Regions from separate parts of the Mucilaginibacter sp. PAMB04168 genome, predicted to be linked through region 1. Evidence: riboswitches for the same ligand, from Rfam matches in the RefSeq annotation. Region 1 holds a riboswitch; each other region holds the start of a gene.
What was found. A riboswitch is a leader RNA that binds a small molecule or an ion and turns the genes downstream of it on or off. The one in region 1 is predicted to bind S-adenosylmethionine.

Region 1 (7,621 bases):
GGTACGCCCGAAAAGCCTGTTGGCACCGTTTGGATAGGCGTGGCGGGCAAAGGGAATATAGTGGTTAAAAGGTTTGTTTTTGGCAACAAGCGCCGTCAAAATATTGAGCGCACGGCCATCACTGCACTCGGAATGTTGAATACTTTACTTGCAGCTCAGTAAAACTAACAGATAAATAAGTAATTTTGGCCATAAATTGTAGAGATTAAACATGGCGAAATACCAGCTGCTGCTGCCAAAAATGGGCGAAAGTGTTGCCGAAGCAACGGTGATTAACTGGCTTAAAAATCCCGGAGATAAAATTGATGCCGATGATGCGGTAGTAGAGATTGCTACCGATAAGGTTGACTCTGAGGTACCCTCGCCGGTTAGCGGTGTGCTGGTTGAACAATTGTGCCAAAAAGATGAGGTAGTACAAGTAGGCAGTCCTATAGCTATTATTGAGGTAGAGGGTGAAGAACAGCATGTGGTTGAAGCCGCCCCTGTTTCATCACAACCTGAAGCGCCGATTATGGATCCGGAGCCGGTTCCTGAAGCTGTAGTGGAAAAAGAAATACCGGGTTTGGAGCACCTGACCAAGCCTGATGTGCCGGCCATACAATCATCAGGTATTCGTTTTTACTCGCCGTTGGTACGCAACATTGCCAATCAGGAAGGCATCACTCAGGCAGAGCTTGACGGCATACCAGGCACCGGCGCCGAAGGTCGTTTAACTAAAGATGACCTTTTAACTTACCTTGAGAAACGCCAGCCATCACCTGCTCAGGCACCACAGGCATTGGCTGCAAGCTATGCTCCAAAGGCGGCACAGCCGGCTTATACACCACCACCCACACAAACTTACCGTACCTCTGGCAGTGACGAGATCATTGAAATGGACCGCATGCGCCGCTTAATTGCCGACCATATGGTAATGAGCGTTCAAACTTCAGCGCATGTAACCTCTTTTGTAGAGGCCGACGTAACAAATTTAGTTTACTGGAGAGAGAAGATCAAAGCTAAGTTTGAGGCCCGCGAAGGAGAAAAGATTACATTTACACCTATATTTATTGAAGCTGTGGCAAAAGCTATTGCCGATATGCCAATGATCAACGTATCTGTAAACGGTACCCAGATCATTAAAAAGCGAGATATTAACATAGGGATGGCTACTGCGTTGCCCAATGGTAATTTAATTGTACCGGTTATTCGCCGCGCCGATACGCTTAACCTTACCGGCTTGGTTAAGAGTGTAAATGACCTAGCCAACCGTGCCCGTTTGAATAAATTACGGCCTGATGATACAGCCGACGGTACTTTCACGGTTACTAACATAGGTATGTTTGGTAATATTATGGGTACCCCCATTATTAACCAACCGCAGGTGGCCATTCTGGCTATTGGTACCATCAAGAAAAAACCTGCCGTATTGGAAACCCCAACCGGTGATGTAATCGCTATACGCCACATGCTGTATTTATCCATGTCGTATGACCATAGGGTAGTAGACGGCGCGTTAGGCGGTTCATTCCTGAAGCGTGTAGCTGATTATCTGGAGCATTGGGATTTGAACAGGGAGTTATAAAAACAAGCCAACTTGTGTGCTGCTGTAATGTGTGCTTAATTGCTAGTGAAAGAGTGACGTTTTTTTATCAAGTAGTATTAAAACTACCGGTATCAAAAAGGTTATAAGCCAAACCAGCCAGGCAATTGATCTATTTCTTTTGTTATTAAAGTCACTGTCTTTGAACTCATTGTATATCCTTTCCGATTTACCATCCTTTAAACAAAAGACATAAATGAATCCAAATGACAGGAAAATACTTGTTGCTTCATAAATTAGGCGGCTTTGATACGAGTATCCGCTAAAAAATTTTATAATCCACGTTAAGGTTAAAAGCAGGCTAAAGATGCTTAGTCCCATCACCAAGGTTGCTCTGAACCAATATGGAGCATCATTCCTGAAGTTCCTTTTAACGAAGTGGTTGTAGAAGGTGAAATAATAAAACCGTATTAACATGATAAATCCAATTATTCTTTCCTGAAGGAATTCTTTCAATGATCAAAGTAATTCATTCCCAATTACATTACTTCGATTGGGAATAAAAATTATAAACATTAAACAACCGCAATCATATCTTCAGATCTGCGCCTCAATAAATATTTTTAATAATACTTGGTATTTTAAAATATTACGCATTACCTTTGTGCAACGGTTTAAATACCATAATCAATTACCCTCCGTAGGTTTTTGATTTATAAAGAAGCGGCGAGAGATCAGGCTCACTGACCCGCTGGCAACCCTCCGATGAACGGAGAAGGTGCCAATTCCTGTCCCGGTTTGGATATACAGCCGGGGGATATAAGTTAATAGCCATGAAACGATTTAACTGCTACAACACTACTGCTAATTTATTAGTTACCCCAACGGGTACGCCATCAACCTGCAATATAGCCAACGGCTTTATGAGCATGTGTTGCTGTTAGAGGCACAACACGTACGTCATTTCCTGCATTACTTAATGCAATAATGTAACGTGTTTACGCTCAGGCACCGCTATAGCCTGTCCGTACGCCACCTCCGCTTATAGCAAATTCAACAAGTTTTAAGCACAAATCTAAACAGCAACAACCATGTCAACTTCATCTTTAAAATTCGAAACTTTACAGTTACACGCCGGTCAGGAAGCCGACCCTACAACCGGTTCGCGGGCAGTGCCCTTATACCAAACCACCTCATACGTATTCAAAAATGCCGAGCATGGCGCTAACCTGTTTGCCTTAAAAGAATTTGGCAACATCTACTCACGTATCATGAACCCCACTACAGATGTGTTCGAAAAACGTATAGCAGCATTAGAGGGTGGGGTGGCAGCGTTGGCAACCGCGTCGGGGCAAGCGGCACAATTTTTAGCGCTTAACAACATCTTACAAGCAGGCGATAATTTTGTTACCTCCCCGTTTCTGTATGGCGGCAGTTATAACCAGTTTAAAGTAGCCTTTAAACGACTTGGCATTGAAGCCCGCTTTGCGAAAGACGACCAGGCCGAAAACTTTGAGCCATTAATTGACGAGAAAACTAAAGCCATTTACTTGGAAACCATCGGTAACCCAGGCTTTAATGTACCCGATTTTGACAAGATAGCTGCACTGGCCCGCAAGCACGATTTGCCGTTGATAGTTGACAATACCTTTGGCGCAGGAGGCTACCTTTTTCGCCCAATAGAGCATGGAGCCAATGTGGTGGTAGAAAGTGCTACAAAATGGATTGGCGGCCACGGTACTAGCATTGGCGGTGTAATAGTAGATGGGGGCAACTACAACTGGGGAAATGGCAAGTATCCACAATTCAGTGAGCCATCAGATGGTTATCACGGTTTAGTTTTTTCTGACGTATTTGGTGTTAACGGGCCGTTTGGCAATATTCAATTCATTATTCGTGCACGGGTGGAAGGGCTGCGAGATTTCGGCGCTTCACAGTCGCCATTTAATTCGTTTTTACTGATACAAGGGTTAGAGACACTTTCATTGCGTGTGCAACGCCATGTTGATAATACACTTGAACTGGCCACCTGGCTGGAGCAGCACCCGCAGGTAGCTAAAGTAAATTATCCGGGTTTAGCGTCGTCACCCTACCACACATTAGCTAAAAAATACTTAAAAAATGGTTTTGGCGCTGTACTCTCATTTGAGTTGAAAGGCAGCAAAGAGAATGCTGCAAACTTCATTAACAGTTTGCAGCTAGTAAGCCACCTGGCTAACGTGGGCGACGCTAAAACGTTGATTATTCAGCCAGCTGCAACCACACATCAGCAGTTAAGTGATGTGGAGCAGGCTGCTGCCGGTGTTACGCCAACGCTTTTACGCGTAGCCGTTGGCATTGAGCATATGGACGATATAAAAGCCGACTTTGAACAGGCATTTGCGAGCATAAAGTTGCAAGAGGCTCAGCTGGCCGAACTTAACTAACCGGCAGGCAGCTGAAAATTAACATGCCGCCGCAATAGATTTAATTTGATTAATAGTATGACTGGTACCGCTTGTAAGCCAGGCGGGCCGGTTTAAAATAACAATGAGTATACAGACATACCGATACAACGGCACTTTTGAACTGGAATCAGGAGCGAAACTGGAGAACCTTGAGATAGGCTATCATACTTATGGCCGGTTGAACGAAGCCAAAGATAACGTGGTTTGGGTTTGCCACGCCCTAACCGCCAACTCAGATGTGTTTGACTGGTGGAAAGGTTTGGTAGGCGAGGGTTACTTTTTTAATCCTGACGAACATTTTATCATTTGCGCCAACGTATTGGGATCTGCTTATGGTACTACCAGCCCGTTAAGCATTAACCCGGCTACTGGTCAACCTTACTACCTATCTTTTCCGCAGTATACCACGCGGGATATGGCCAATGTGCACCGCTTACTTGCAGCGCATTTAGGTATCAAAGATATTTGGGTGTTGATAGGCGGCTCATTAGGCGGCCAGCAGGCATTGGAATGGAGCATTATAGAACCTGAACGCATTAAGCAGTTGATTTTGATTGCCACTAACGCTAAACACTCGCCCTGGGGCATTGCCTTTAACGAGTCGCAGCGCCTGGCACTTAACGCCGACGCTACCTTTAACAACGGAACACCTGACGGCGGCAGCGCAGGTCTCAAGGCAGCCCGCAGCATGGCCCTTCTATCATACAGAGGTTACAAGGCCTATAATATCAAACAGCACGAAGAAGATGATAACATCACCGATAATTACCGCGCTTCGAGCTACCAGAGCTACCAGGGCGATAAGCTGGTGAACCGCTTTAATGCCTACAGCTACTGGTACTTAACCAAGGTGATGGACTCGCACCATGCCGGTCGTAACCGCGGCGGATTAGAGAAAGCGCTTGGCACTATCAAAGCGCAGACGCTGGTTATCGGCATTAAGTCTGATATTTTGTTCCCGGTAGAGGAGCAGCAATATTTATTTCAGCATATACCAAAGGCAGCTTACGCTGAGTTTGACTCGTTTTATGCGCATGATGGCTTTTTAATAGAAACAGAAACCCTGACTAAGATCATCTCTTCATTCATCAAAACCGATGTAAGAGGGAAAATTATTGAATTACAAAAGATAGCTTAATGAGTAAAAAACTAACTATTGGTTTATTTGGATTTGGCGTTGTTGGACAAGGATTATATGACATCATCAGAACCAAAAAACTGAATATTGAGATAAGAAAGATTGCCATAAAGGACCCTAACAAACAACGAACCTTACCTGCCGAACTTTTCACAACCGATCGCGACGAAATTTTAGAAGATCCGGAAATCAATACCGTTGTTGAGCTGATCAATGATACCGAAGCCGCTTTTGAGATCGCATCAAGAGCTTTATCTACCGGTAAGAACGTAGTATCAGCCAGTAAAAAAATGGTGGCCCTTCATTTACAGGAACTCATTAACCTGCAAAGGGAACACGGAACCTCTCTGCTTTATGAAGGTGCCGTGTGCGGTAGTATTCCCATCATCCGTAACCTGGAAGAATATTATGATAACGAACTGCTGCATTCTATAAGTGGAATTTTTAACGGTTCTTCAAACTATATTCTTTCTAAAGGTTTTATCGAAAACCTGGATTACGATACCGCCCTTAAACAGGCTCAGGACTTAGGCTTTGCCGAAACCGACCCAACTATGGACGTAGGTGGTTATGATGCAAAGTTTAAGCTGGTTATTGCCGCCGCCCATGCCTACGGCATAGTGGTTAAGCCCGAAGAAGTGCTGAACATAGGCATTCAAAATCTATCGGCTTATGATTTGCAATACGCCCGCGAAAAAAAGTTGAAGATTAAATTGGTGCCTGTTGCCAAAGAACTTGATGATAAGCACGTAGCGCTTTTTGTGCTGCCCAAGTTTGTAAACGATACCGAGTTTTTATACAACGTAGAATACGAATACAATGGCGTAACCGTACAGGCCGCATTTGCCGACCAGCAATTCTTTTTTGGTAAGGGGGCAGGCGGTCACCCGACAGGCTCGGCCGTGCTGTCAGACATTGCCGCATTGCGTTATGGGTATGGTTACGAGTATAAAAAGGCGCACGAGAAAGCACAGGATTTGAACTTTAGCAATGATGTGGAACTAAATATTTACCTGCGTTACGAAGACGAATACCTGGTGCAGGATTTAGGCTTTATTCATATTCATGAACGCTTCTATTCGGGCGATTTTAAATTTGTTAAAGGAAAAATTAATTTGAAAAATCTGATTATTCATCAGCAACGTATATCTGATAGCAAGGCATTCGTTGCCTTCGCCGATCAGCTAACGGGGGTCAGTTTAGCTACGGCGTAATAGATATAGTTAGAGTTTTTTAGTAGATTTCTGCTAACTATTGATTAATTGCAAAAGGCTTCTTTATAGAAGCCTTTTGTTGTTTATACTTAAACTACATCGTTTCAATGGCATCCGGGTTCCTTGGCTTCCAGATAGCGTAATAGTATGCCAGGCAAAATACGCCCATCATAAACGGGAGCAGCGTGAGGTTTTTGTAAGTGATATGACCATAAACGGTGTGCGTATCAAATCCCAAAAATTCGCTGATCATCCAATACGAGTTGGCGCTTATCCAAAAGGTTATAGCCAGGTTGTGGCACAGTTCAGCCACCATATCGCGGGTACGGTAGGCAATCACAATAGAAATAAACAAGGTAGGGATAATCATAACCAGCCCTAAAGGTTTCCACACCAGGCACCAGCCAATATCTTTCAATAGCCAAAAGACAATGTGCAGGTTCTCCATTTTACGGTACTTTAAGGGAATAGAATATTGATCCATGTGGCTAAAATAATAAGAAATAGTATATTTATATAAGCCGTTGCAACACTGGTATGCCAACCCGTCAATTAAAGAACATATTGCTATATTTGTAACAAGTAATTGACAGTCCGCTTTTAATGTCTAAATTTTTAAAGCTGTTCAGCAACCGGATTTTTGTAACCATTATTTGGTTTGGGCTGAGCTTTTTCGCTATCCTGAAACAGGCGCTTCATCAGCATATCAACAACTATTATATCTATAAGTATACGTTCATTAACCTGGTACACCAGGTTAATTTGTATGCGCCTCAGCCCAAGTATTTTTTAGATACCAACCATTACGGTCCATTGTTCGCGCTTGTAATAGCGCCCTTTACCTTACTGCCCGATACCCTTGGTTCCATTTTATGGGTAATGGTAAATGCGTGGGTGTTGTACCAGGCTATATTGCTTTTGCCGCTATCGGTCACTCAGCGTACGGCCGTGTTGCTCATTTGCGCTCACGAGCTTATGACATCATCTTTTAACGTGCAGTTTAACCCCATGATGGCAGGGATTATTGTGCTGAGTTATGTATTCATCAGGCGCAGGCAGGATTTTTGGGCAGCGCTGTTAATTGTAGCCGGTACCTACATTAAGCTTTACGGCATTGTGGGTTTGGCATTTTTCTTCTTTTCAGATAATAAGCTGAAATTTATTCTGTCGCTTATATTTTGGGGTATTGTGCTTTTTGCGCTGCCCATGCTGTTCTCGTCACCATCGTTTGTAATGCAAAGTTATTACGATTGGTACGCCAGTTTGGTAGAAAAGAATGCGCTTAACGCTACCTCAACCA
Region 2 (7,621 bases), 1.8 Mb from region 1:
CGTGCGAGAGTCGCTTTTGTACCGGTTCATTACGCCAGCTTTCATCACGTACAATTTCTTTGCCTTTGCTTTTTACCGTTTCGGCATATTCTACCAGGCGTTCAGTAGCATCCTCGCGGCGGTTGAGTAGTACATCCTCTACACGCTCTAAAAGAGGTTTAGGAATTTCCTCGTACACCTCGAGCATACCGGCATTTACAATGCCCATATCCATGCCAGCCTGTATAGCATGGTATAAAAAGGCCGAGTGCATAGCCTCGCGTACAACGTTATTACCGCGGAAAGAGAAAGATATATTACTCACACCACCGCTTACTTTGGCGTGTGGTAAATTTTCTTTTATCCAACGGGTGGCGTTAATAAAGTCAACAGCATAATTATTATGCTCTTCCAAACCGGTGGCAACGGTAAGGATGTTAGGGTCGAAAATGATATCCTCCGGTGGAAAGCCAATTTCGTTCACCAGTATATCGTAAGATCGTTTACAAATTTCTATACGGCGTTCATAATTATCGGCCTGCCCTTGCTCATCAAACGCCATTACAACCGTAGCAGCACCGTAGTTCAGTATCTTGCGCGCGTATTCTCTAAACTTGTCTTCACCTTCTTTTAGCGAAATTGAGTTTACAATACCCTTACCCTGCAAGCATTTTAAACCGGCTTCAATAACCGACCATTTAGAGGAGTCGACCATGATGGGCAGCTTGGCAATATCAGGTTCGGAGGCCACCAAATTCAGAAATTTAACCATTACGGCTTCCGAATCAATCATGCCCTCATCCATATTAATGTCAATCACCTGGGCACCACCTTCTACTTGCTGGCGGGCAACTGTGAGGGCTTCCTCATAGTTTTCGGCCAGTATAAGCTTTGAAAACTTGGGCGAACCGGTAATGTTGGTCCGCTCGCCTACGTTCACAAAGTTGGTTAGAGGCGTTAGGGTAACGGCTTCTAAACCACTGAGGCGCATATAAGGCTCAAGCGTTGGTAGTTGCCGTGGCGAGTATTTAGCTGCCCGTTCGGCAATGCATTTAATGTGATCGGGCGTGGTGCCGCAACAGCCGCCTACAATATTAACCAGGCTAGCTTGCATAAAGTCATCGACCTGGTGGGCGGTTTCATGCGGTTGTTCGTCATAAGCGCCAAACTCATTAGGCAAACCTGCATTTGGATAAGCTGAAATATATACATCGGCTTTGTTAGAGAGTTCTTCCAGATATGGTCGCATCTCTCTAGCCCCTAAAGCGCAGTTTAATCCCACCGATAGCAGGTTGGCATGGCGTATGGAGTTCCAGAAAGCCTCCACCGTTTGGCCCGATAGGGTGCGGCCCGAGGCATCGGTTATGGTACCCGAAATCATGATGGGCAGGTTCTTGCCCGATTCCTGTGCATAGCGCTGGGCGGCAAACAGGGCTGCCTTGGCATTCAGCGTGTCAAATATGGTTTCGATTAAGAGCAGGTCTGAGCCACCGTCAACCAAGCCTCTAATCTGATCATAGTACGCTTCTGCAAGATCGTCAAAAGTAACGGCACGATAGCCCGGGTCGTTCACGTCGGGCGAAAGGGAAGCGGTGCGGTTGGTAGGGCCGACAGCGCCGGCTACAAAGCGCGGCTTGCCGGGCGTTTTAATAGTATAATCATCAGCCGCCTCGCGGGCTAAACGGGCACCTTCATAGCTTAGCTCGTAAGCCAGCTCTTCCATATGATAGTCGGCCAGTGATATACGCTGGGTACTAAATGTGTTGGTTTCAATAATATCGGCACCTGCATCCAGGTACTCGCCATGTATAGCTTTAATTACGTCAGGGCGTGTAAGGTTCAGCAGGTCGTTATTGCCCTTTAAATCGGATGGATGATTTTTAAAACGCTCCCCGCGAAAATCCTCCTCCGTTAACTGATAGCGCTGTATCATGGTTCCCATGGCGCCGTCAATTACTAATATGCGTTTCTTTAACTCGTTTTTTATGTCCATATTTTGGATATGAGATGTGAGGCAAGAGATGTGAGATAAAGCGTAGGATTTACTTGCAAACGCATGCAAAATCCTGTCAGTTTCATATCTGATAGCTCAAATCTTATTACATGCTTATATCGAAAAGTCGGTGTATTGGATTTTGACTTTCGCTTATCCGTCTTAAAACCTTTTAGTGAATGGTTTTAAGTAGAATGTAGCACCTTGTAAGTACAGGTTGCTAAGACTTCGCAGGGTCCAGTCCCTCCATCTTTCTCTATAAGCATTGCAAAGTTGCAAAATAGCGTTGTGAATTGCAAATGCCAGTTTTTAAGCAAAATAGCTTCCAAACAACAAGAGCTGCCTTTTGGGCAGCTCTTGTTATATAATTATTTAACGTTATCTGCGGCTGCCGAATATTCTTAATAAGGATAAGAACAGGTTGATGAAATCCATATACAGGGTTAAAGCACCCATAATGGCCATCTTTTTAGCATCAGCCATACCCAACTCCAAGCCGGCACCTATGCGTTTTAGCTTTTGCACATCATAAGCAGTTAAGCCCACAAACACCGCTACACCAATATAGCTAATGGCTTTGCTTAAACCCGGACTGGCCAGGAACATGTTTACAACAGAAGCGATGATCATACCTATTAAGCCCATAATCATTAATGAGCCAAATTTGGTTAGATCTTGATTGGTAGTATAACCGGCTACCGCCATAATGCCAAAAACAGCAGAGGCCGTAATGAATACACCTAATACCGACGAAGATGTATAAACCAACAGCACAAAGCTAAGGCTGGTACCCATAAGGGCAGCAAAAACCACAAACAGCAGGGTAAGCACCGGTGCTGATATTTTGTTTAGCCCGAATGACATAATCATTACAAATATTAAAGGGGCAAACATAATAATAGTACCTAAGCCGGTACGACGGCCAGTGTTTAAATCAACAAATTTGCTTAGCAGATTTGCATCAGTTGCAAACAGGTAGGCGCAAACTGCCGAAATACCTAATGCCACAAACATCCACATAAACACATTGGCAATAAACCGGCGCGATGAGGCTTGGTCATCCAGCTGAATGACATCCTCGTATTGATAATTCGTATTTTCCATTTTCTTAATTAATCAGGTTAAAGGTATGATAATTTTTATTGTACTTATTAGACAGCCCAAAGGGCTTAAAGTTTAGGTAAGCCTGCGCATTAATTGTTCTTCAACCCGTTTAAAAACCTGCAAAGGTTTTAATGTGCGCCAGCCCAGTTCGTCCAGCCCGCCACCAAAGTTGATAAAATAGTCGATGTTGCTTTGCTTAAATTCCCGTATTACATGTTCTCTGAAGTTGATACCGGCAATCCAGCCGTCTTCCACTTCTTGAAACCATTCCTCGTAATAGCAGTCGTCAGATGAATGAAAATTCAGGATATTCTCGCCAATAAGTATAAACTTATTGATGCCATTATCCATCATTAACTCCATGATTTCGCGTTTGAGCAACATAATGTCGTTATTGATGGCATCATTCCACTCGCCAATAAACTCTATAATAACGTAGCCGCGATCATAATCGGCATACAGTACTTTTAAATATAATGTATTAGAGCCAAATGAATCCCATTGTGGGTGCAGCAAATAGTTATATATCTGCTTATCAAATTCAAACTCGTTGTACACTGTAGCATAAAAAGGCGAATACTCATCCTCTGCGGCTACATAATCATCCCTCCATTTGTAGTATGGCTCTATTTCGTGCATTTTTTATTCCAATACGCAGATTTCAATATGCAAATTCAAATCTGCCGGTTTTTATAATCTTCCCTTTTGCTCAAATGCACATCTGCATATTTGCAAATCACTTTCCTGCAAGGTGTGCCTCCACCGCCTTACGTACACTCCCGTGTTCATTTAAAAGTTCGGTGGCAGCATCTTCTTCTAAACCGGTTTCCTGCATTATCATTCGAATTCCGCGATCAACCAGTTTATGATTAGTTAACTGCATATCCACCATTTTATTACCCTTTACCCGGCCCAATTGTATCATTACGGTAGTGCTCAGCATATTTAAAACCAGCTTTTGGGCGGTTCCGGCTTTCATGCGGGTTGAGCCGGTTAAAAACTCAGGGCCAGTAACCACTTCAATTGGGTATTGAGCCTGGGCAGCTACAGGGCTTTGCGCATTACAAACGATGCAGCCGGTTGCCAGGCCCTGTTCATTAGCTTTACGCAAGCCGCCAATTACATACGGCGTACGGCCCGATGCTGCAATGCCCACAACCACGTCTTTATCGGTAATGTTGTATTCCAGCAAGTCAAGCCAGGCCTGGTCCTCATCATCCTCGGCAAATTCTACGGCCTTGCGTATAGCGCCATCACCACCGGCAATAATACCTACAACCCAATCAAAGGGTACGCCAAATGTGGGTGGGCACTCCGAGGCATCTACTACACCCAGCCTGCCACTGGTGCCTGCACCAATGTAAAACAAACGCCCCCCGGCTTTCATGCGCCCGGCAACCGCCTCTACCAGTTTTTCTATCTGTGGCAACGCTTTTTCAACCGCATCCGGAACAGTTTTGTCTTCCTGGTTTATGTGTTGTAAAAGCTCGGCAACAGGTAGTTGCTCCAGCCGGTTATAATGTGATTCCTGCTCGGTTGTGTTGATCATTTTATTCTTACAAATCTGTAACAAAATTCGGTAAAAATCCGTCAACTTCAAGAACACAAAACGCTTTCAAATACGTATTTTTGTTACCAGGGATCTATGAAGCAAACAGCAGGTATTATTTTCAGATCGGTGATCTTATTACTCGCCGGTATGGCCATTGGTTTGCTGTTGAACAATCGCCAGGATGAGCCTGATGACGCCGCCATTGTTACCTCAGACAAAAACAAGCTGGATAAGATCATGCAGCTGGTGCGAAAAAAGTACGTTGACTCTATTGATGTAGACAGTGTAGAGGGTGTTACAATCAATAATCTGCTGCAAAAGCTCGACCCACACTCGGTTTATTTACAAAAAAAACAAGCACAATCCCTGGCAGAAAGGCTGGAAGGCGGATTTGACGGTATTGGCATTGAATCGCAATTACTTCGCGATACGTTGTTTGTTACCCAGGTTTTCCCGAACGGCCCGGCGGCTAAGGCCGGGCTGCCCAATGGTTCGCGGGTTGTGACGATTAACGGCAAGCCTTTTTCGGGCACGCATTTAACCAGCGATAAAGTGAACGAGGCATTTGCCGGTAAAAATGACACCGGTATTGAATTAGGTGTGCTGAGCCTGTCTGATAATACTGTAAAAAACTACCATGTTAGGCGAAGCCATGTAACCATGAGCAGTTTGGATGCTGCATATTTAACCGCGCCCGCCACCGGCTACATAAAAATAAGCAAGTTTGGCTCCACTACCGACGCCGACTTTAAAATTGCATTAAAGAAATTAAAAAAGGCAGGCATGCAAAAACTGGTGCTGGATGTGCGCGGCAATGGTGGCGGCTACCTTAACCAGGCAACCGCGCTGGCCGATGAATTTTTGCCAGCTAAAAAGCTGATTGTTTATACACAAGGCCAGCATGAACCCCGTACCGACTATTTTGCCACCGACTCGGGCTTGTTTGAGGAAGGCAAGCTTGCTGTTTTAATTGATGAGCACTCTGCCTCGGCAAGCGAAATTTTAGCCGGCGCCTTGCAGGATTTGGACAGAGCCGTAATTGTTGGCCGGCGCTCGTTTGGTAAAGGCCTGGTACAGGAGCAGTTTCCCTTTAACGATGGCTCTGCGCTTAACTTAACGGTGGCCAGGTATTTTACACCATCTGGCCGCAGCATACAAAAATCATATAAAAAAGGTACCGATAACTACCGTAATGAACTTGCGGAACGTTTGCAAAAGGGCGAACTGTATGTGGCCCAAAATAACCTGGAAGACAGCTCTTTTAATAATTCGGTTGCCTACCATACAAGCGCAGGCAAAAAGGTTTACGCCGGTGGCGGTATCATGCCCGATGTTTTTGTGCCCGAGGATGCTGCCGTAAACGTGCCGCTTATACAAGATTTGGCACGCAACCAGCTTTTCTCTGGCTATGTGGTTGACTGTATGCAGGGCGTGCTTAAAAACTACACAACACCTGCCGACTTTGCCAAGTACTACACAGTTAACGATATTGAATTAAATAATTTTATTACTTACGCAGATGCTGCGGTTAAGAATATAGACCCTCACCAAGTAGCCACGGCCCGCAATTATTTAAAACTCCTGCTCAAAGCCCAGGCCGCCCGGTTTAAATGGGGCAATGAGTGGTATTACCGCATCATGAACCAAACCGATGCCGGCGTAATGAAGGCTGTAGCAGCTTTGAACTAAGAGTTAGTGGCTTAACTGATTGCTTTACTTTATGAGTTATAATGTACCACCATGGTGGGCATATGGATGTATAAACTTAAACCAGTTGCATAAGTATTATCTATGAAATAACAAGAGCCGCTAATAGGGCGGCTCTTGTTATTATAAAGCATTTTGCTGAAGTGAGATGTTGTACTTATTATTCATTAGCCCCTTGGGAGAAATATAAGGTATGAGGCAGGTATTATTAAACCACAGGGCAGAATAGCCTTCTGCATAGTCAGAATTGTCAATTTTCTTTTTAGACAGGTACTCCATTCTTTCCCATTTGCCGCTTGTAAGGTTAAGTACGCCGAATAAAGCATTCAATTTAACAAACCCTGATTTATTGTTAGCGATCATGTACAGTTTATTCGACTCGATATGGTAGCCAATGGGTAATGACCTGCTTGGGATAGCATAGCTAGAAGGGAGCATTTGCTGGAAAATGATTTTTAGATCATCATTATAGCAATTAATCAACGTGGAATTTTCATTAACCCATACGCCGTTTCCTATGCTCGATGGTGATGTATAGCGGCCCGACATACCAATTACAAGCTTGCCACTGCTTTCGGCCATGTATCTTATCTCTAAATTTTTTGCGCTCCCTAAATTAGGGTCATCCATTTTCTTATCAAATGGCTCATATCCTTTTTCAAGTGCTTTAATATGATCATTGTTAAATAATTCATTTACTGTTTGCTTGGTGCCATTCAGAAAATTCATTTTAATTACGGATAACTGTACGTCTTTATTCGAATTTTCGTGCAGGGCACTAACAAAAACGGCATCGCTGTTACTTGATGATACATTAAAGCTTAAATGCGATTTAAGGTCGGCCATGTCTATGTTATTGCGCAAGTCCAAATCTGTTTCAATCGGTTTGGATCCAATAGTTTGACCGAAATCGTATTTCTGTATACTGATGGTGCTTTTACCTTTGCCCCATGCTAAAAACAAGTCGCCTTTACTGTTTGACATGGCTGAAAGGAAAAGGCCTTCTTCAACCTTGGTGTTAAAGCGCTTTACCGGCTCCAGCCGATCGTTAATATCAATTACTGTAATTTGCGTGGTCAGGTTATTCTGCTTGCTGGATTGGACAAATGACCGGCGTTCCTGCTTGGTTTGTCTTGCAGTAATTCTGTACAAGGAGTGTACTTTGTCGTACGAAAAATAACATTCGTCAAAATAGGTTTCCGAACCTTCGTAAATTTCTTTTTCCAGAAGTATCTTACCTGTGGCCGGGTCTATTAAATAGCCTTTGTAAATATTGTGGGCATCAT
Region 3 (7,621 bases), 480 kb from region 1:
GCTACGTTAAATGTATAATCGAGCAGATTATTTATAGTATAGCCTACTGTACGTGCAGCATTTTTACTTACCGATCCGCCACCGGTTATACCCGAACCATAAATGGGATTTGTGTACGATAGGCCGCTACGGTTGTTGTAATCGGTGTTAACGCTGCTTTTTAACTTTAACCCGTCGGTAATATTAAACTGTAAATTTCCGCGTAGTATTAATGCATCCTGTTTGCTGTTGTAGGTATTCAAATCGGCTATACCCAGCAAGTTGTTACCAGTGGCGGCAGCACTGGGTCGGTAGTTACCGAAGTCGTAAATGCGATTACCTGCCGCATCAAGCCTGTAAGAACCATCGGCATTACGCTCATAAACCGGGTAAATGTCTGCTACAAGGCGCCCGAAATTGGCAAAGTTACCCTGGTCACTATCGGTTTGCCGAGGAGAATCCTGATTGGTGCTTGACGCAGCCACATTCACGCCTGCTTCAAACCACTTATTTACTTTTGTATTGTAGTTTACACGGGCATTGTATCTTCTAAAATGTGAACCTACAATAAAGCCTTTATCATCCAGGTATCCACCCGAAACAAAGTAGCGAGAGTCTGCACTCCCACCGCTAATGCCTAAGTCAACCTGCTGCCTGATGCCGGTACGGCTTAATGATTTGCTCCAGTCATCATTCCACAGAGGTACTGCACCCGGTACAATTTTGCCATCTAACCCTACCGGTGTAGGAAATGCGGAGCCGTAAGGATTGATTTTAAGATTACTCACCAGCTCGGTACTGGCAAACTGAGCAGCTTGTTGAGCCGTCTTACCTTGATCGAGCTGATTATTACGTAGCGCTTCCCATTGCAACTCGAAATAATCGTTCGTATTTACAAAGTCGTAATCCTTAACTGCACGTGAGGCAAAGCCGGTATTAGCGTTTAAAGTTACGGTAGGCTTAGCATTGTACTTACCGCGTTTAGTAGTGATAATAATTACACCATTTGCACCGCGCGAGCCGTAAAGTGCACTTGCTGAGGCATCTTTCAGTACAGATATAGACTCAACATCGGCCGTGTTAATGGCGTTGATATTTCCTGAGTATGGAATACCATCAACCACGTATAGCGGATCGCTCGAGGCATTAACGGAACCTATACCGCGTAGCCGGATAGTTGCTTCGCTACCAGGCTGCCCGGCCGATGCCACAGACTGCACACCGGGTACAACACCCTGCAAAGTACGGCTGATGTTTGATACCTGCCGTTTTTCAAGATCGGCAGCGTTTACAACGGATGCCGAGCCAACGTAAGTTGCCTTGTTGGCCGTACCGTAAGCTACAACAACAACTTCGTTCAAATTATTGTTGGCCGCTTTGAGTTGTACAGATAATATATTACCGCTTACCGGTATCTCTTTTGTTTCAAAACCTACATAGGTAAACACCAGCGTATTTTCGCCGCTCTGCAGGTTAATGCTAAACTTACCATCAGGGTCGGTTTGTGTGTTCTTTTTTTGTCCTTTTACATTGACGTTTACACCGGGCAAGGGTTGTGTACTACCCTCCTGCGTTACCGTCCCGCTTATTTTGCGTTCCTGTGCTTGGGCAAAGGATACCCAGCTTACCAGGAAGATGAACAGTAAAATTTTATATTTCATATCTTATTAGGTTGTTATTGAACTTGAGTTATGTTTCCAAGTTTTGTGTTAAGCTGTTCGATAGCCTTGGTAGCTACGGCTATTTGTTGCCTGGCTTCTTCCCAGTTATTCTGTTCAATGGCCTCTCTTATGCCGGGGAGCGTTTTTACGCCATAACCGGTGTAAAAACCGGGCGCGTAAATACTGTGACGATACCATGGTCTCTTAGGAAGCCCTTCTGCAATAAGTAAACTTTTCTCGGCCTGGTAAACTGCGTTGTTGAATTTTGCAGCCAGTTTAGCGTCTTTTAATGCCTGGCCACTTACCCCATTTAGAGCAGTTGCCAATTGCTTGAGCTTTTGTAATGCGTTATCAAACGCTGCAAAATCAAAACTGGGTACCTCTGGCTTCGCAACGGGTAAAATGGATTTATCCTTAGGATCATTAGCCAATTGGTAACTGTTGCTTTTTATAAGCTGGTTTTCGGTACTGTATCTTTCACGTAGCTGTTCGGTAAGTTGTTTAACCTCACCTTCGTACTGGTTAATAACTTTACCCAGGGTTACAAAGTCAAACGGCAACACGTCTGCATTGGCCAGTCGCAACACGGCGCGGCCTGCTGTTTGGGCCAGGGCAACACCATATACAAAGCTGCTGTCTTTAAAACGCACATAATCATCATACGAGTCATAAATGGAATGATAATCACCTCCGCTGTCTTCGCCACCATAACCCAGGTTAAGTGTGGGGATGCCTAAATGCTGTAAAAACGCGGAATAATCAGAACCCGTACCCAATGCCGAAAGCGTGAGCGTATCTTGCTTAAGTATCGCTTTTTGCGCTTTGGCTGATACAGCATGCACAGCATCATTAGCCCGCTTACGTTCAAAAACGCTTACGCGGGTCTGTGGATCCATCACGTCTTTAGCAATTTCGCTGGTGAATACCTCAAGCGCATGCGAACCTCCGGCACCCAAAAAGCCACGGCTGTTGCCATCGGAATTGATATAAGCTACTGCCTTTTCTTTCAGCTCCACAGCATGATCCTCCACCCATTCTGTTGAGCCGAGCAACGATGGTTCTTCGCCATCCCAAGCGCAATAAACCAGTGTACGTTTTGGTTTGTAGCCTGCTTTTACTAAGAGGCCAATGGCCCTCGCTTCTTCCAACTGGGCAGCCAAACCACTTATGGGGTCATCAGCGCCGTTTACCCAGGCATCGTGGTGATTGCCCCGTATTACCCATTGCTCAGGGAATTGGCTACCCTTTATTTTGGCAATTACGTTGTAGGCGGGCACTAAATCCCAGTTATGCTCTATTTTTAAATGAACCTTTGCTTTGCCCGGGCCAACATGATAAGTAATGGGCAGTGCTCCGCGCCAATCTGCCGGTGCAACCGGGCCACCCAATGCAGCAAGCAACGGTTGTGCATCACCATAACTAATGGGTAACACCGGAATCTTTAAAATGGTCTGCGCCTCGCTTTTGTCTAATCTTTTGGCTTTTGCAGTTGCCCCAACATTCGGCGTTAAAGGATCGCCCGGGTAAATAACCATATCCATCACAGAGCCGCGCTGCACGGTCTGGTCATTTTTGAACGGACCTTTAGGATATACCTCGCCCTGGTAAAAACCATCGTCTTTAGGATCTGAATATATTATACAGCCAATGGCTCCATGCTCATAAGCTACTTTTGGTTTAATACCTCTCCACGAGCGGCCATATTTGGCAATTACTATTTTTCCTTTTACATCAATGCCCAGTTTGTTAAGCTGCTCGTAATCATCGGGCAAGCCGTAATTCACATATACCAATTCGCCGGTTACATCACCATCGGCTCCCCAGGCATTATAGGTGGGCAACTGCCCTTCCTGCCCTGATGTGGCATCCTCGGCAACAGCCGGTTCCTTAAGTTTTGCTGTATATCGAGTAGGATAAGTAAGCTCAAGCAATCGCGTTTTCGGCGTTGGAAACAACACTTGGTACGTTTCGATACGAGCATCCCATCCATACTCTTTAAACTTTTGTAAAACGGCTTGTGCTACGGCCTTTCCTCCGGGCGAGCCCAAATGGTGAGGACGTGCAGCCAATTCTTTAATATTATGGCCAATACGCACATTACTTATGTGCTTATCAAAGTCTTTTTCTGCCTGAAGTTGTTTAGTTGCAGCTGCCGCCGTGAAGCCCTTAATGTTTGTGTTTTGTGCGTATGATGTAGCATAACCGGCAAAGCATAACACTGCCAGCATCCTTATTTTTTTCATAAAGAAATTTATATTTAAATAAAAAGAGGGTGAGAACCTGGATCGGTAAGGTTACTCTATAAATAAGACGAGATCAACAGCAACCATTGCTTGTACAAGCAACATCATTCGAAGAGTGGATACAGGCTATTAGTTTAAAAAAGCCGGTTTTAGAGTAAAAATTAAAATTCATAAAATTGTAGATACATTTAAATTGCCTTAGCGCTTTGAAATAATGCCACCGGGTTGCCTACAGCGCCTAAAACTTAATAACCCGATGATGAGGTGTGAGGATGGATTCGAACCACCGTACAAGGTTTTGCAGACCCCTACCTAACCGCTCGGCCACTCCACCATTGCTTTTAAAGCGATGCCTTTAACAAAGGTTTGTTTGCTAAATCGTCTATCACTTTTACCATTTCCGTGAATTCGTTTACGTCGTAAAGCCTCGTCAAAAAAACTATCTTACCACTTTGATCGATAACTACATTACGTGTAACACCAGCTTTTTTATCAGCAAAGCGGCCAAATATATCGGCGCCTGGATCTAAAGCCAAAGGATAGGTTACCTGTATATCCTGGCGAAACTTCTGCACTTTCTCGAGTGGTTCGTCACGGTCTACACCAATAAGCACTACGTTTTTATTCTGGTAAGCCTTCCACACGTCTGTTTCCAAATGCGGCATTTCTCTGCGGCATACGCTGCACCAGCTAGCTGTAAATTGCAATACAACCACTTTGCCGCGTAACTGCTTCAGGGAGGTTTTCTTTCCGTTATCTAACACTAATTCAAAATTGTCGGGCGCCTGGTCTCCTACCTTAACCAGGTATCCTCTGTCTGCATTTGCGGCGGTTGCAACTGGAGATGATTGTTGCGCAGCGCTTTGCGTTTGCGCATTTGATTGAAATGCGGCCGCAACAATTACAGAAGCTGCAAACATTGCTTTGGAAAGAGATTGTAATAGGTAATTTTTCATAATCATATAAGTTGATTGCTCTCAATTTCAAATACTTATACCAGCGAGACTGTAAATGGGCGATGAACAAGCAAAACTTGTATCTTATCATTCTCTCTCATTTGAGGAGCAGGAATTAGCACCTTTTACCTTTTGAGGTGGTATAGGTTGCTAAGACTTCACAGGGCCTTTCCCTCAGTCTTTCTGGATAAGTAAATCAAAGTACGTTATTTAACACTGCAAATATAGCTATATATTTTACATAGTCTATAGATTTAGTAGATAATTTTCAAAATGAAATAAATGTGACACAAAGAAACGTACAAGTTAGTCAGATACAGGCGCAGTTATACCGAATTGTATATGCATAGGGAAGATTGGCCGGCAGTTTCTAAAGGTTCCAAATAAGCCTATTTTTGTGGTAAGTAACGGCTTTGTATTAGCAACTGGGTAATTATGGAACTTGTTGCAATGCGTGGTGACTTCCTTACTAATGCTTATCCTTTTATTACAATTAAGCGTGATGATACTGGATGCTATGATTCAATCATCATTCACCTTCAAATAGATATCCGCTATAAGCCAAACCTGTAGCCACACTTTTAAAATTGTCGCCCGAATTGAGGTTGACGTGAGGAAACTTTTCTTTGAATATGTTTTGAACACTCCCAACCATTGAAGTGCCACCAGTTAAAAAAATACTGTCGACATTGCTGGGTTCTATCTTGTTGTGCGATATAAATTCGTCGAGGTAGTTGGCAATTCGGGTTACGTCTTTGGCAATTATTTGTTCATAAACCGACAGTGGAACATCCTCTTCTATGTCAATATCCATTTCATGGTAAGCGAACCGAGCAGTGTCTGCATTAGAGAGTGTTATTTTGGTTTTCTCAATACACCTGAACACAGAGTAACCCAAGTTGTGTTCAATAAGCGTAATCAGGTTTTTGAATTGCCGGTCTTTCCCCGAAAAGTAATAATAGTCTTCAATATCCTTTTTAATTCGCTGGCCATTAAAAAAGTTCATTTGCTCCCACGAGCATATATTGGCAAAAAGTGATTTAGGCACAGTTAACCGCTTGCCCGGGGTAGCTTCATATTGTGTATGCTTGCCAAAATAGGGCGTACCTTTTTCCCACATAAATGCGGCATCAAAGCTGTCACCTCCTATGTAAATACCACCTGTGGCCATCATGTCGTTCTTCCTGTCTTTGCTCCCCGCTTTCTCTGGATCAAGAACCAAATAAGTAAAATCAGTAGTACCTCCACCTAAATCTGCAACCAGTACATTTTCCTTTTTTTGCAAAGTTCTTTCATAAGCAAAAGCAGCGCCGATTGGCTCAAATTGAAAGCGGACCTCCCTGAACCCTGCCAACTCTGCAGCCTTGCTAAGGCGGGTTTGTGCAAGGGTATCCTTTTGCACGTTATCATCATCAAAGAATACAGGCCTGCCTATAACAGCCTTACGGCAATCCTGGCCAATTAGTTTATCAGCCCGCGATTTTAATTCTTTCAGAATGATGGCCACCAAATCAGATGCGTTGTATCGTTTGTTGTGAATCCGCGTTTCGGTAAAACTGCTTCTGGATAAAATTTGCTTAACCGACTTTATAAAACGCCCGCTCATTTGCTCGTTTAAGTAAGCCGAAATTGCTTCCTGGCCTACTACGTAATCCGGAGCAATGCCCGAGCGCTGCTGTTCATAAAAATAAATAAGCGAGGGAATAATGATGGTATGTTGAATTTCTTTGGTTTCCTCATTGTAGATAGCCAGGGCAGAGTTGGTTGTACCAAAATCAATTCCGTATAAAAACTTATTCATATAAATGCCGCCTTACCAAAAAATTTAAAGGGCGGCGAAAGTATCAAAAAATAAAGTCAAAATGAAATTGCCAGTCTCAAGATTACGCCAAGCTAATCAGGGAGTGGCATGACGTCCATTTAAATTGAACGTAATTTAATTAAAATTGCTTCGATTAATTACATCATGTGCAACAAGTACAAAAATCCATGGCCGAGCACAAAGCCAGTGATCTGTTTAGTGGCAGCTTATAAATTGGCAAAATAGATTTCGAAGGCAACGCACCTGTAGAGGCAATTATATGAGATGCTAATAGGCTTGCCCGAGCTTACGGCAACAAGCTCGATTTACATTTAGGATGTAAAACAGAGAACGCTATAGTTGATACGATGCTTACAGACTATCGTACTTTAAAAAAACTTGTATTAATGTGCTTTTTAATAACCAGAGTTTAACGGCTTTCAACAAACAATGTCTGCCTTCGAGCTCATTAAACTCCGATTAATACTGTCTGCAATTAATAGCTTATCATTAAATTATCCGATTGAGATCTACAATTCACAATACAAGAACATCGCCGGGTTGGATAACGCGTTATTTTGCGTTGTCTTTATTAGGCTTGCTTTCGTCAGTAATACTTTCATTGGCGAAAAATGATTCGTCAATCTTAATTTCCTTGCTAAGCTTCTTGGCTAATCTTTTTGAACTTTTTTCAATGCTTTTTTTGAACTTTTTCGAACCAGGACCAAACTTAGCAGTAACGTTATTTAGTTCTTTAATCAGTACTGACTCAATTTCGTTTTTGGCAGTTTTTTTTGCGCTTTTTAAGGATGACTTGGTTGACATAAAAGTAGCTTCTTGATAAGCGTCAAATCTAAATTATCTGAATGTTACTTCAATATTATGTTTATGTTAACAAACACATGTTAATAAGCGCTTGTATAAAGGCAGATTAACGCCGCCTATTTATAAACATTAGTCATGTTTATTATACTACTACAA

Region 2: linked by a shared signal. The riboswitch ahead of metH (methionine synthase) and the one ahead of ABDD94_RS09380 (O-acetylhomoserine aminocarboxypropyltransferase/cysteine synthase) in region 1 are both predicted to bind S-adenosylmethionine.
Region 3: linked by a shared signal. The riboswitch ahead of ABDD94_RS11310 (TlpA family protein disulfide reductase) and the one ahead of ABDD94_RS09380 (O-acetylhomoserine aminocarboxypropyltransferase/cysteine synthase) in region 1 are both predicted to bind S-adenosylmethionine.

The regions. Positions count from the first base shown of each region.
Region 1 covers NZ_CP155079.2:2,180,466-2,188,086, forward strand. The annotation lists gene ABDD94_RS09370 (competence/damage-inducible protein A) at 1-162, shown strand, start outside; gene ABDD94_RS09375 (dihydrolipoamide acetyltransferase family protein) at 212-1,564, shown strand; SAM riboswitch class I at 2,233-2,348, shown strand; gene ABDD94_RS09380 (O-acetylhomoserine aminocarboxypropyltransferase/cysteine synthase) at 2,614-3,948, shown strand; gene metX (homoserine O-acetyltransferase) at 4,052-5,107, shown strand; gene ABDD94_RS09390 (homoserine dehydrogenase) at 5,107-6,321, shown strand; gene ABDD94_RS09395 (hypothetical protein) at 6,416-6,805, opposite strand; gene ABDD94_RS09400 (glycosyltransferase family 87 protein) at 6,925-7,621, shown strand, end outside.
Region 2 covers NZ_CP155079.2:406,832-414,452, forward strand. The annotation lists gene metH (methionine synthase) at 1-1,972, opposite strand, end outside; SAM riboswitch class I at 2,123-2,237, opposite strand; gene ABDD94_RS01500 (Bax inhibitor-1/YccA family protein) at 2,351-3,076, opposite strand; gene ABDD94_RS01505 (hypothetical protein) at 3,149-3,715, opposite strand; gene murQ (N-acetylmuramic acid 6-phosphate etherase) at 3,813-4,625, opposite strand; gene ABDD94_RS01515 (S41 family peptidase) at 4,722-6,317, shown strand; gene ABDD94_RS01520 (hypothetical protein) at 6,459-7,621, opposite strand, start outside.
Region 3 covers NZ_CP155079.2:2,662,831-2,670,451, reverse strand. The annotation lists gene ABDD94_RS11325 (TonB-dependent receptor) at 1-1,640, opposite strand, end outside; gene ABDD94_RS11320 (transferrin receptor-like dimerization domain-containing protein) at 1,655-3,883, opposite strand; tRNA gene ABDD94_RS11315 (tRNA-Cys) at 4,146-4,217, opposite strand; gene ABDD94_RS11310 (TlpA family protein disulfide reductase) at 4,225-4,839, opposite strand; SAM riboswitch class I at 4,921-5,033, opposite strand; gene ABDD94_RS11305 (Hsp70 family protein) at 5,369-6,640, opposite strand; gene ABDD94_RS11300 (hypothetical protein) at 7,214-7,465, opposite strand; gene ABDD94_RS11295 (alkaline phosphatase D family protein) at 7,608-7,621, opposite strand, start outside.